Regions from separate parts of the Paenibacillus sp. WLX2291 genome, predicted to be linked through region 1. Evidence: a T-box and tRNA genes for the amino acid it is inferred to sense, from the RefSeq annotation. Region 1 holds a T-box; the other regions hold tRNA genes.
What was found. The T-box of region 1 lies ahead of leuS (leucine--tRNA ligase). A T-box ahead of a tRNA ligase gene usually reads a tRNA of that ligase, here a tRNA-Leu.

Region 2: it has a tRNA-Leu gene. The T-box ahead of leuS (leucine--tRNA ligase) is inferred to sense a tRNA for this amino acid. The anticodon was not compared.
Region 3: it has a tRNA-Leu gene. The T-box ahead of leuS (leucine--tRNA ligase) is inferred to sense a tRNA for this amino acid. The anticodon was not compared.

What each region holds. Positions count from the first base shown of each region.
Region 1 covers NZ_CP176755.1:3,920,602-3,923,888, reverse strand. Annotated here, with positions in the region: gene ACDE64_RS16745 (molybdopterin oxidoreductase family protein) at 1-986, opposite strand, end outside; T-box leader at 1,340-1,608, shown strand; gene leuS (leucine--tRNA ligase) at 1,714-3,287, shown strand, end outside.
Region 2 covers NZ_CP176755.1:3,780,987-3,784,273, reverse strand. Annotated here, with positions in the region: gene gtfA (sucrose phosphorylase) at 1-1,258, shown strand, start outside; tRNA gene ACDE64_RS16195 (tRNA-Leu) at 1,481-1,566, shown strand; gene ACDE64_RS16190 (hypothetical protein) at 2,373-2,600, shown strand; gene ACDE64_RS16185 (hypothetical protein) at 2,604-2,822, shown strand; gene ACDE64_RS16180 (glycoside hydrolase family 25 protein) at 3,264-3,287, shown strand, end outside.
Region 3 covers NZ_CP176755.1:1,388,380-1,391,666, reverse strand. Annotated here, with positions in the region: gene ACDE64_RS05990 (organic hydroperoxide resistance protein) at 313-741, opposite strand; gene ACDE64_RS05985 (glutathione peroxidase) at 915-1,391, shown strand; tRNA gene ACDE64_RS05980 (tRNA-Leu) at 1,458-1,540, opposite strand; gene ACDE64_RS05975 (urease accessory protein UreF) at 2,042-2,701, shown strand; gene ACDE64_RS05970 (helix-turn-helix domain-containing protein) at 2,805-3,173, opposite strand.

The DNA.
Region 1 (3,287 bases):
ACAAGCCATTGACCGGTCAATACGGACAAGCACGTAATCGCGCGCGTATTCATACCGCCATTATCATGATGCTGCAACCCATTGCCGATGCGGATCAATGCAGGTGTTGTCTCATGATACATGTATGCCAGTTTGTATAGATCGTCCACTGGTACACCGGTAATACCGGCAACGGTAGCGGGATCGTACTGCTTTACATGCTCACGTAGCTCCTCATGTCCAATCGTATGCTGCTGCAAAAATTCCTCGTCTACTCGATGTTCCGCAAACAGAATATGCATCAGACCGAGTGCCAATGCGGTATCAGTACCCGGCAAAATAGGGATAAACCAGTCGGCAAGTCGTCCAGTCTGGTTTTTGTGCACATCGATAACGACGATTTTGGCACCTTGCTTACGGGCTTGCTGCGCTAGTGTAATCTGGTGCATATTCGTACTAACCGCATTGATACCCCAGAGAATGAATAGTTTTGTATGAACAGTATCTTCGGGATCGGCACCGATACTGCCGCCCACCGTATACTTGAAGCCTGCTCCACCGGCAGCCGTACAAATGGTACGCTCCAGCTGACTGGAGCCCATACGATAGAAGAAGCGGCGATCCATACCTTCCGCATTAATATTGCCCATATTGCCGTAGAAACTATACGGTAATATACTTTCCGGTCCATGCTCCGCGATCAATGCCTTCCAGCGCGAAGAGATCGTATCCAGCGCTTCTTCCCAACTGATGCGGGCGAATTGGCGGCTCCCTTTTGGTCCGATGCGTTTGAGCGGATGCGTCAACCGTTTTTCATCATAAATGCGTTCCGCCATATGGCGTACTTTATTGCAAATATTGCCTTTTGTAACGGGATGATCGGGATCACCAGCGATTTTGACGATCTTGCCGTTTTCTTTGTGAACGAGCAGTCCGCATTGATCCGGGCAGTCTAGCGAGCAGACAGTTTTGAATGTACCGTCAGGTTGTTCTGTATAAGCAGACATGGCTGTCACTCCTTTCCTTACTTTCCTTTAAAAATTGAGATCGGATGAGTGAATGCAGTCGTCTCATCTATAGAAGGAACGAATCGTTAGTTGAATGTAGAGGTTATAATAAAATATAAAGTAGAGTAAATAACTTGGTTTTATATGATTTATCATATTATTGTTGAATCTATCGCATTGGTCAAGTGTGCATTGGTACATATGATAGCGTGTCTGCTGTCATTGTTCAACAGAATTTGACAAAATGATAGATCCACGCCAGTCTTCCGAATATTTCTTTCATTGACTTTAGCGGCTAACTTTTTTACAATAAAATCATTGTTACAACCGGACAGGTTATGACCGGACATATGTAATGCTCAGTGAAAAGGAATAGTAATAGCGGCAAGCATGAATAGAGAGTCGACGGGTGGTGCAAGTCGATATGATGCCGATATGAACTCGCCTTGGAGATATGCGGCAACGATCTACGGAATACCAGCTCTGTCAAAACTGACAGCGATATTCTCGATTGCAACCGCATCGGCTTCCTACCGTTATCAGGAAACTAAGTGAGTGAATGGTGAAGCATGCCTGTTCACTAACTAGGGTGGTACCGCGAGATCAACCTCTCGTCCCTAGCGATTATTTGCGCTAGGGATGGAGAGGTTTTTTTATGGCTTTCGGGCAGCACACATCCGGCGCAGCGGGCGTTATAGACAGTGCATAATATGAAGGAGGAATAGGGATGACAGACAATAATACGACCTCGCAGGGCTACCGTCCGCAGGAGATCGAACCGAAGTGGCAGGGCTACTGGGACGAACATAAAACATTCAAAACGACAGAGGAACAGGACAAACCGAAGTTCTATGCGATGGACATGTTCCCTTATCCATCTGGCGCAGGGCTGCATGTTGGTCACCCGGAAGGATATACCGCAACCGATATCGTTTCCCGTTACAAACGGATGAAAGGCTTCAACGTACTGCATCCGATGGGTTGGGATGCGTTCGGTCTGCCAGCTGAGCAGTATGCAATCGATAACGGCGGTCATCCGCGTGAATTTACATTGCAAAATATTAACAACTTCCGTCGTCAGATCAAATCGCTCGGTTTCTCCTACGATTGGGATCGCGAGATCAGCACGACGGACCCGGATTATTACAAATGGACACAGTGGATTTTCCTGCAATTGTACAAAAAAGGGCTGGCTTACATCGCTGAGATTCCAGTGAACTGGTGTCCGGCACTTGGTACAGTACTGGCAAACGAAGAAGTCATCGATGGCAAAAGTGAGCGTGGGGGACACCCGGTTATTCGTCGTCCGATGCGTCAATGGATGCTGAAAATTACCGAATATGCAGACCGTCTGCTGGAAGATCTGGACGAGCTGGATTGGGCGGAAAGTATCAAAGATATGCAGCGCAACTGGATCGGTAAATCGACCGGTGCCGAAGTCAGCTTCGATATCGACGGCACAGAGGAGCAAATTCGCGTCTTCACCACTCGCCCGGACACGCTGTACGGCGCCACTTACTGTGTACTCGCTCCTGAGCACGCATTGGTAGACAAAATTACAACTGCCGAGCAACAGGATGCAGTGAAAGCTTATCAAGAGAAAGCATCCCACAAGAGCGATCTCGAACGTACCGATCTGAACAAAGACAAAACCGGTGTCTTCACCGGCGCTTATGCGGTTAATCCGGTAAATGGAGAGAAACTGCCAATCTGGATTGCCGACTATGTACTGGCTGCTTACGGAACTGGTGCCATTATGGCGGTGCCTGGACACGATACGCGTGACTGGGAATTTGCTCAGAAATTCGATCTGCGTATCGTTGAAGTGGTCGAAGGTGGAGACGTGACCAAAGAAGCCTACACAGGCGAAGGCAAGCATGTGAACTCCGGCAGTCTGGACGGATTATCGACCGAAGAAGCAATTCCGACGATGATCCAATGGCTGGAAGAGAACGGCAAAGGCGAAGGCAAAACGACCTACCGTCTGCGCGACTGGTTGTTCAGCCGTCAACGTTACTGGGGTGAGCCAATCCCGATCATCCATTTGGAAGACGGTACGATCAAGCCAGTTTCAGAAGATAGCCTGCCGCTCTTACTGCCGGATCTGGATGAGATCAAACCATCCGGTACAGGCGAATCACCGCTGGCTAATGCTACCGATTGGGTGAATACTATCGATCCAGAAACAGGATTGAAAGCACGCCGCGAAACGAATACAATGCCGCAATGGGCAGGCAGCTGCTGGTACTATCTGCGCTACATCGATCCAAACAACGATCAAGAGCTGTGTTCCAAAGAGAA
Region 2 (3,287 bases), 140 kb from region 1:
GGCGCTGGGCAGTTGGGAAGATGTACGCCGGATTAGTAACAACTTCTATATGATGTACGATTTTATGATTAATCATATTTCCCAGCAATCGAAGTATTTTCAAGATTTTTTGGAAAAGAAAGATGCATCTGCATATGCCGATCTGTTTATCCGTTACAAGGACTTCTGGCCGAATGGCGAACCGACCGAAGAAGATGTCGATCTGATCTACAAACGTAAGCCGCGTGCGCCGTATGTAGAAGTGACATTTCAAGATGGTAGCACGGAAAAGGTATGGTGTACGTTTGACGAGCAGCAGATCGATTTGGATGTGACGACCGAGACGACGCGTCAGTTTGTCCGTGACAATCTGAATTTCCTCGCTGAGCAGGGAGCATCTGTCATTCGTCTGGATGCTTTTGCGTATGCGAATAAGAAGATTGGCACCAACTGCTTCTTCGTCGAGCCAGACATCTGGGAGATGCTGCAATACGCGGCAGACCTGACCGAAGCGAAGGGCGTGGAAGTACTACCGGAGATTCACGAGCATTACAGCATTCAACTAAAAATCGCTGATAAGGGCTATTATGTATACGATTTTGCCTTGCCGATGCTTGTACTACATGCACTATACAGCGGACAAACCAATCGCCTTGCTCACTGGCTGAATATCTGTCCGCGTAAGCAGTTCACCACACTGGATACACATGACGGCATCGGTGTCGTCGATGTAAAAGACCTGATGACTGACGAAGAAGCCGAGATGACACGTGAAAGCCTGTATAGCAAAGGCGCCAACGTGAAGAAAATCTATAGCAGTGAAGCGTACAACAATCTGGATATTTATCAGATCAACTGTACGTATTATTCTGCGCTTGGCAACAACGATCAGGCGTATGTGCTGGCAAGGGCGCTGCAATGCTTCGCACCGGGCATTCCGCAGATTTATTATGTCGGCCTGCTGGCAGGAGAGAACGACATTGAGCTGCTGGAGCGGACGAAGGAAGGACGTAATATCAACCGTCACTATTACAGTAAAGACGAAGTAGAGCAGGAGATTCAGCGTCCAGTTGTGCAGCGTTTGTTCGATCTGTTGCGCTTCCGCAATACAAGCACTGCTTTTGACGGCGAGATTGCGGTGGAGGAGAGCGGAGAGAATGAGCTGACGATCACTTGGAGTCATGGGGAGACGGCGGCACGTCTGCAAGCGAACCTGAAGACACATGAATTTACCGTGAGTGAGAATGTGGATGGTGCAGGCTGGCAAGATGTATTGTAATGGGTTTGTCAGTATATAGGATGTGAGATGAGGGGGAATATTGCACAGAATTCCCCCTCATTTCATATGTTTTAAAATTTTACTTTACAATATAGCTCATCTGTTATACGATATATTGGTGTTCGGAAAACGGAAGTGACTTTCTGAAATGCCAGTATACATAGCAATCAGCAGTTTATGCTTTACCATTGATGAACACACAAGCAACAACCTATTGAACATGCCGGGGTGGCGGAATTGGCAGACGCACAGGACTTAAAATCCTGCGGTAGGTGACTACCGTACGGGTTCGACCCCCGTCCTCGGCATATATGATTTGACTTGAAAACTCTTGCACAGCAAGGGTTTTTTTGTTTTGTTGATTAGATATTCGTGTTTGTTTCTTCATTTTAGAATAAGTGTCATTTTCAGTTTTGGGGACGGATTGGGGACGAACGTTGAGATTGAATACTTCAAGATGTGTTGTGGTTTTAAGACTTAGCTTTTTAGTAACATGAGGATATGTGTTTGAGTTGATTTTTGAAGTAGAATTTCTCAGCCTATGTTGGATCTCTTTAATAGATATGCTTTGCTAGGTTCTGGAAGATTTTGTTATGAACTTTAAATTACGTAAAGATTTTGTATGAACTTTCAAGTCTGATATATATCACTTAGGCATATTTACATAGTCTTCAGATGCTTCATTTTTTGCATCGCTTAGAATAGCTTTTCCGTTCTCCGTATTTGAGATACTTTCCTCTATACAAAGCTGATTGTTTATAAAATCATAATCATCTTTTTTGGACGCAATGAGTTCTTCTCAACGAAAACCTCCAATTATAGCTCCTCAAAAATATAATTTCCATAATGATGTTCGTTTGGTGATAATTTCAATAGCTACACCTTCTTCGAAAAGTTATTTCTATTTTTTGCATTTTTTATCTTTCTTACTTATCTGTAGTCATTGTATACTGTGCATTGGATTTTTATTAATCATGCCCAATTCTACTGAGCGTTTAAAAATACTACCGCTAGCTTATTTTCTTATCACCCGTTGATAGAGGCTACTGGAAGCAATGGGCATGAGGGCACTACTAAAGTTAAGGATTAACATAGCACCGTAAGGCGTTTTTTTATGCGTTTTAATCATATAACAAAGGAGCGACGCGGGCGCAAGATACTAAAAGATGCAGTGATACGAGCGGAAGCTGGACGGGAACGGGCAGAGGTTGAGCGGGACGAAGCACAAAGCGCATTTCAAGCGCTCGTAAACGATATTAACGCCGAGCGGAAAGAAGTCCTTGAGTCGCTAACCGGTATGGTCAGCAAAATTAAAAAGTATACCGACCATCGGGTAAGGTAAAGCATGTTTCGTAAATTGTTCAAGCGGTTCGTGCCTAAAGTGCCAGAGCCGCACGAAATATCAAAAAAGCCGGGAATCGCAAAGGTCAAACGCCGGGCGTGGATTGAACATGTTGCTTATCAGGATGCATCAGAAAAATTAAAGAGAGAAATTGAAAAGAACGGATTTGCTCCGTATCTGATCTATGAGTATAAGAAGGGTGAGCACAAACGTGATACTTAACGATGTGTTGCTATTACTATTATACGCAGTGTCTGAGTTTTGCGTAATTTACATGATCGTGAAGTTTTATCTTTATTTTCGGGAACGATTCACAGTCGAATTGGTTAGCCAGTATATGCTAGCCATGCTTAGATTCATGGTTGCTTATGGCATTGAAATGGCAACAGCGTTTTGTATCCGGATCAGCTATATCATGCAGCCGGGAGATAGCCCGATCAATCATGCCCTCCAGACATATACTTGGACAGCAGTTCAGTGCCTAACAACGATATCGTTGATCATATTGGCGATGTTAACGCGTAAAATGCTTTTTGATGCTTGGTTTAATTTACGTTGTCAGAATCAGCGGCAAGAACATAAACAGAAAGAAGATAACGAATAATGTAAAACCGAAAAGCAGGCAATGTACAAGGGATCGACGTATCCCATCATTAAGGCAATATTGATTGGAGAGGTGTCGCAGCC
Region 3 (3,287 bases), 2.5 Mb from region 1:
CCAACGAGCTGCGGGGGAGCAGAAATCGGAGCGACTCCAAGTATTATTCCGCCATTTGTCACCAGCTTATCCGAAATATACACTTTTCCTGCACATCTTCTCGTACACATTCATATTTATCATAGCAGTATATTCCGTTATGTAAACCTTACCCGTGTACGCCATACTTAATCCATTATGGACAAAATAGTATCACATGAAAAAGCCAGCCCCTATCCAACATGGACGGGCTGGCACTATATTTCCTTTACAACATGTTGCAATATTATCGATCACAAATCATTTAAATTGTGAGCGTACCACAAAATGTCCTTAATCGTTTTGCACAACATTCAATTCTACATCGATATTGCCGCGGGTTGCTTTGGAGTACGGGCAGAATTCATGTGCTTTTTTAGCAATATCCAGTGCTTCATCATGCGACAGTCCTGGAATGCTAATATCCAAACGCACTGACAATTTGAAACCGTCATCTGCGGGATCTTTGTCGATCAGTACGTTGCTAGTTACGAGTGTATCTGTTACGTTTACTTTCTCGCGACGTGCCACATTAGCAAGAGCGCTCTGATAACATGCGCCATAACCTGCTGCAAACAGTTCCTCTGGATTCGTGCCGTTACCGCCACCGCCACCCAGTTCTTTTGGCATCACCAGACTAACGTCCAGTGCACCTGTGCTAGATTCAACTTTACCTTGACGTCCACCATGAACTTTTGCTGTTGCTGTATATAGTGCCATAATCATTCAGCTCCTTTTCCAAAACTTTTTTAAACCAACACTATATTTGTAAAGCACTGCGCTTAGAATGAAACGCTTATTAGCAAATTATATAGGTAAGCTAAAATTGACTTTATTAGTTTAATTTCCTAAAATTAAATTGATTTCACGATATCATAAAGGAGGCTGTGTAACCGATGACTGTTTATGATTACAATGCAAAAACGATTGGTGGCAAGGAAGTTCCGCTGGAGCAGTACAAAGGCAAAACCCTATTAATCGTCAATACGGCTAGTAAATGCGGATTGACGCCACAATTTTCTGGACTACAAGAGCTGTATGATAAGTTCAAAGGTGAAGATTTTGAAATCCTTGGGTTTCCCAGCAATCAGTTTGCCGGTCAAGATCCTGGCAGTAACGAAGAAATCTCCGAATTTTGCCAATTAAACTATGGCGTTAGCTTTCCCATGTTTGAGAAGATCAATGTGAATGGCTCGGCTGCACATCCTCTATTTAAATATTTAAGCGAAGAAGCGCCCGGCATTCTAGGCTCCAAAGCGATCAAATGGAACTTTACCAAATTTCTGATTGATGCTGAAGGCAATCCGATCAAGCGCTATTCCCCACAAACGACACCAGACAAAATTGAAGACGATATCCGTAAGCAATTATAATAAGCAAATAAAAAAAGCCGGATCATCTCCGGCTTTTTGCTATGTTATGCAATGAAAAATAAAGGATGCGGTCGAGAGGACTCGAACCTCCACGGGTATACACCCACTACCCCCTCAAGATAGCGTGTCTGCCATTCCACCACGACCGCGCAATACTTCGTTCAAGCTGTTGCAAATGATTAACGAATGTTAGCTCGTAATACCCTATCTATTCTCATACCATCTTGTATATTGCGAGGTCACAATATGACGATACCTTCGAAGTACATAAGTAGATGCAACAACTTTTATACTATATCACCTGTCCAAATAATTGTAAACGCTTATTTTTAAAACGAAATTATATGTCATATAAATTGACTCAATAATTAAATTCAGAGTAAGTAAAGCATCATTGAACGCGTTTAAATTTTATTTTTAATTATAATGAGTTAAATTTATTGACATAAATATGTATAACGTGTAATTATTATTAACAAAATATTAAAAATACGTAACTTTTCTATCCCTTTTATGATTGCTGTGCACTACTCTGTACCTTATCCAGTTACCAGTCGGATCTGAAATAACTTAAACTGCTGCAATGTTCGTCGTTGAGCAAGATTCATCTATATAGAGAGCATGATTACATTTACGGAGGCTGATGAAAGATGAACAGTAGCCAGAAATTACTTGCGTACGTGCAGCTGCTGGATGCCAAACTGCCGACAGCTAGCTTCACTCATGCGCATAATCTGGAGCATCATGTGCAGCAGGGACAGATTCGCAATGTAGACGATTTGGAAACGTACATTACCAGTGTATTGAAACCGCATTTGTTTCAGTGGGAGGCGCCTGCTATTCATAGCGTATACGCCGCCGCAGCCAAACAGGATATATGGCAGATTGCTCTAGTAGACAAAATGGTTATTCAACAGATCATCCTGCCCGAAGATATGGATGAAGCAAGAAAAACAGGTAAGCGCTTACTAAAATTAGCGCGTAATCTATACCCTTGGATGGAATTCACCATGCTGGAGCAAGCGATTACGCAATACCATGCAGTATTATCGCTCACCGTACTGCATGCCTGGATTAATGTACAATTGGGAATCGATCGCGAACAAGCCGTCGGATGTTACTTTTATACCCTGCTCTCCTGCTGTATGAGCCGGGCTGCGGCACCGCTACAATTAAGTATCCGCGATGCCAGTCTGCTAACAGATCGATTGGCTCAAACTATGGAAAACGATTGGAATACACATTGGCGAACGACTATACAATCCCACATCACCTCTGATTCTCCACTACACAATGCTCAAACTACTTAACAGGATTGCCAAAAAGGCTGATTCTTCACCCTACTTGCTGGTGAACGAAATCAGCCTTTTTTCTGTTATCTGCTCCGGTCTGCGGTTTGCGGTGATCCAACAATTATTGCTCTTGCTGTCTGGCTTTGCGGTATACGGTAAATTCGATATATTCTTTGATGAAATCTTTTTCCTTATCTGCCAGCACTTCTTCCTGGCAATTCAATTGCCCCATAAGTTCAAAAAAATACGGGCTATTTTGCTCGTTAACCGTTTCGGCATAACGCTCTTTGCCCGTCAAAAGCCAGTCCAAACTGACATCAAAATAAGCGGCAATCTCGATCAGTTTATGTGTACCCGGTGTGGATTTACCTCTTTTCCAATCACCGAAGTTACCTGTACTAATCTTCAATTGCTCGCAGAATGACTTTTTGGTAATACCCTTATTTTTGATGAGTAATTCGATGCGTTCATAAATAGATTGCGACTGCATATCATTTCCACTCCCCGACCATGTCATCTAAATCTTTTAACAACACTTTTATAAGTATTTTAATGTTGATAAAAAGCGTATTTAAGTATATAATTGGTCTAACGACATTTTTTT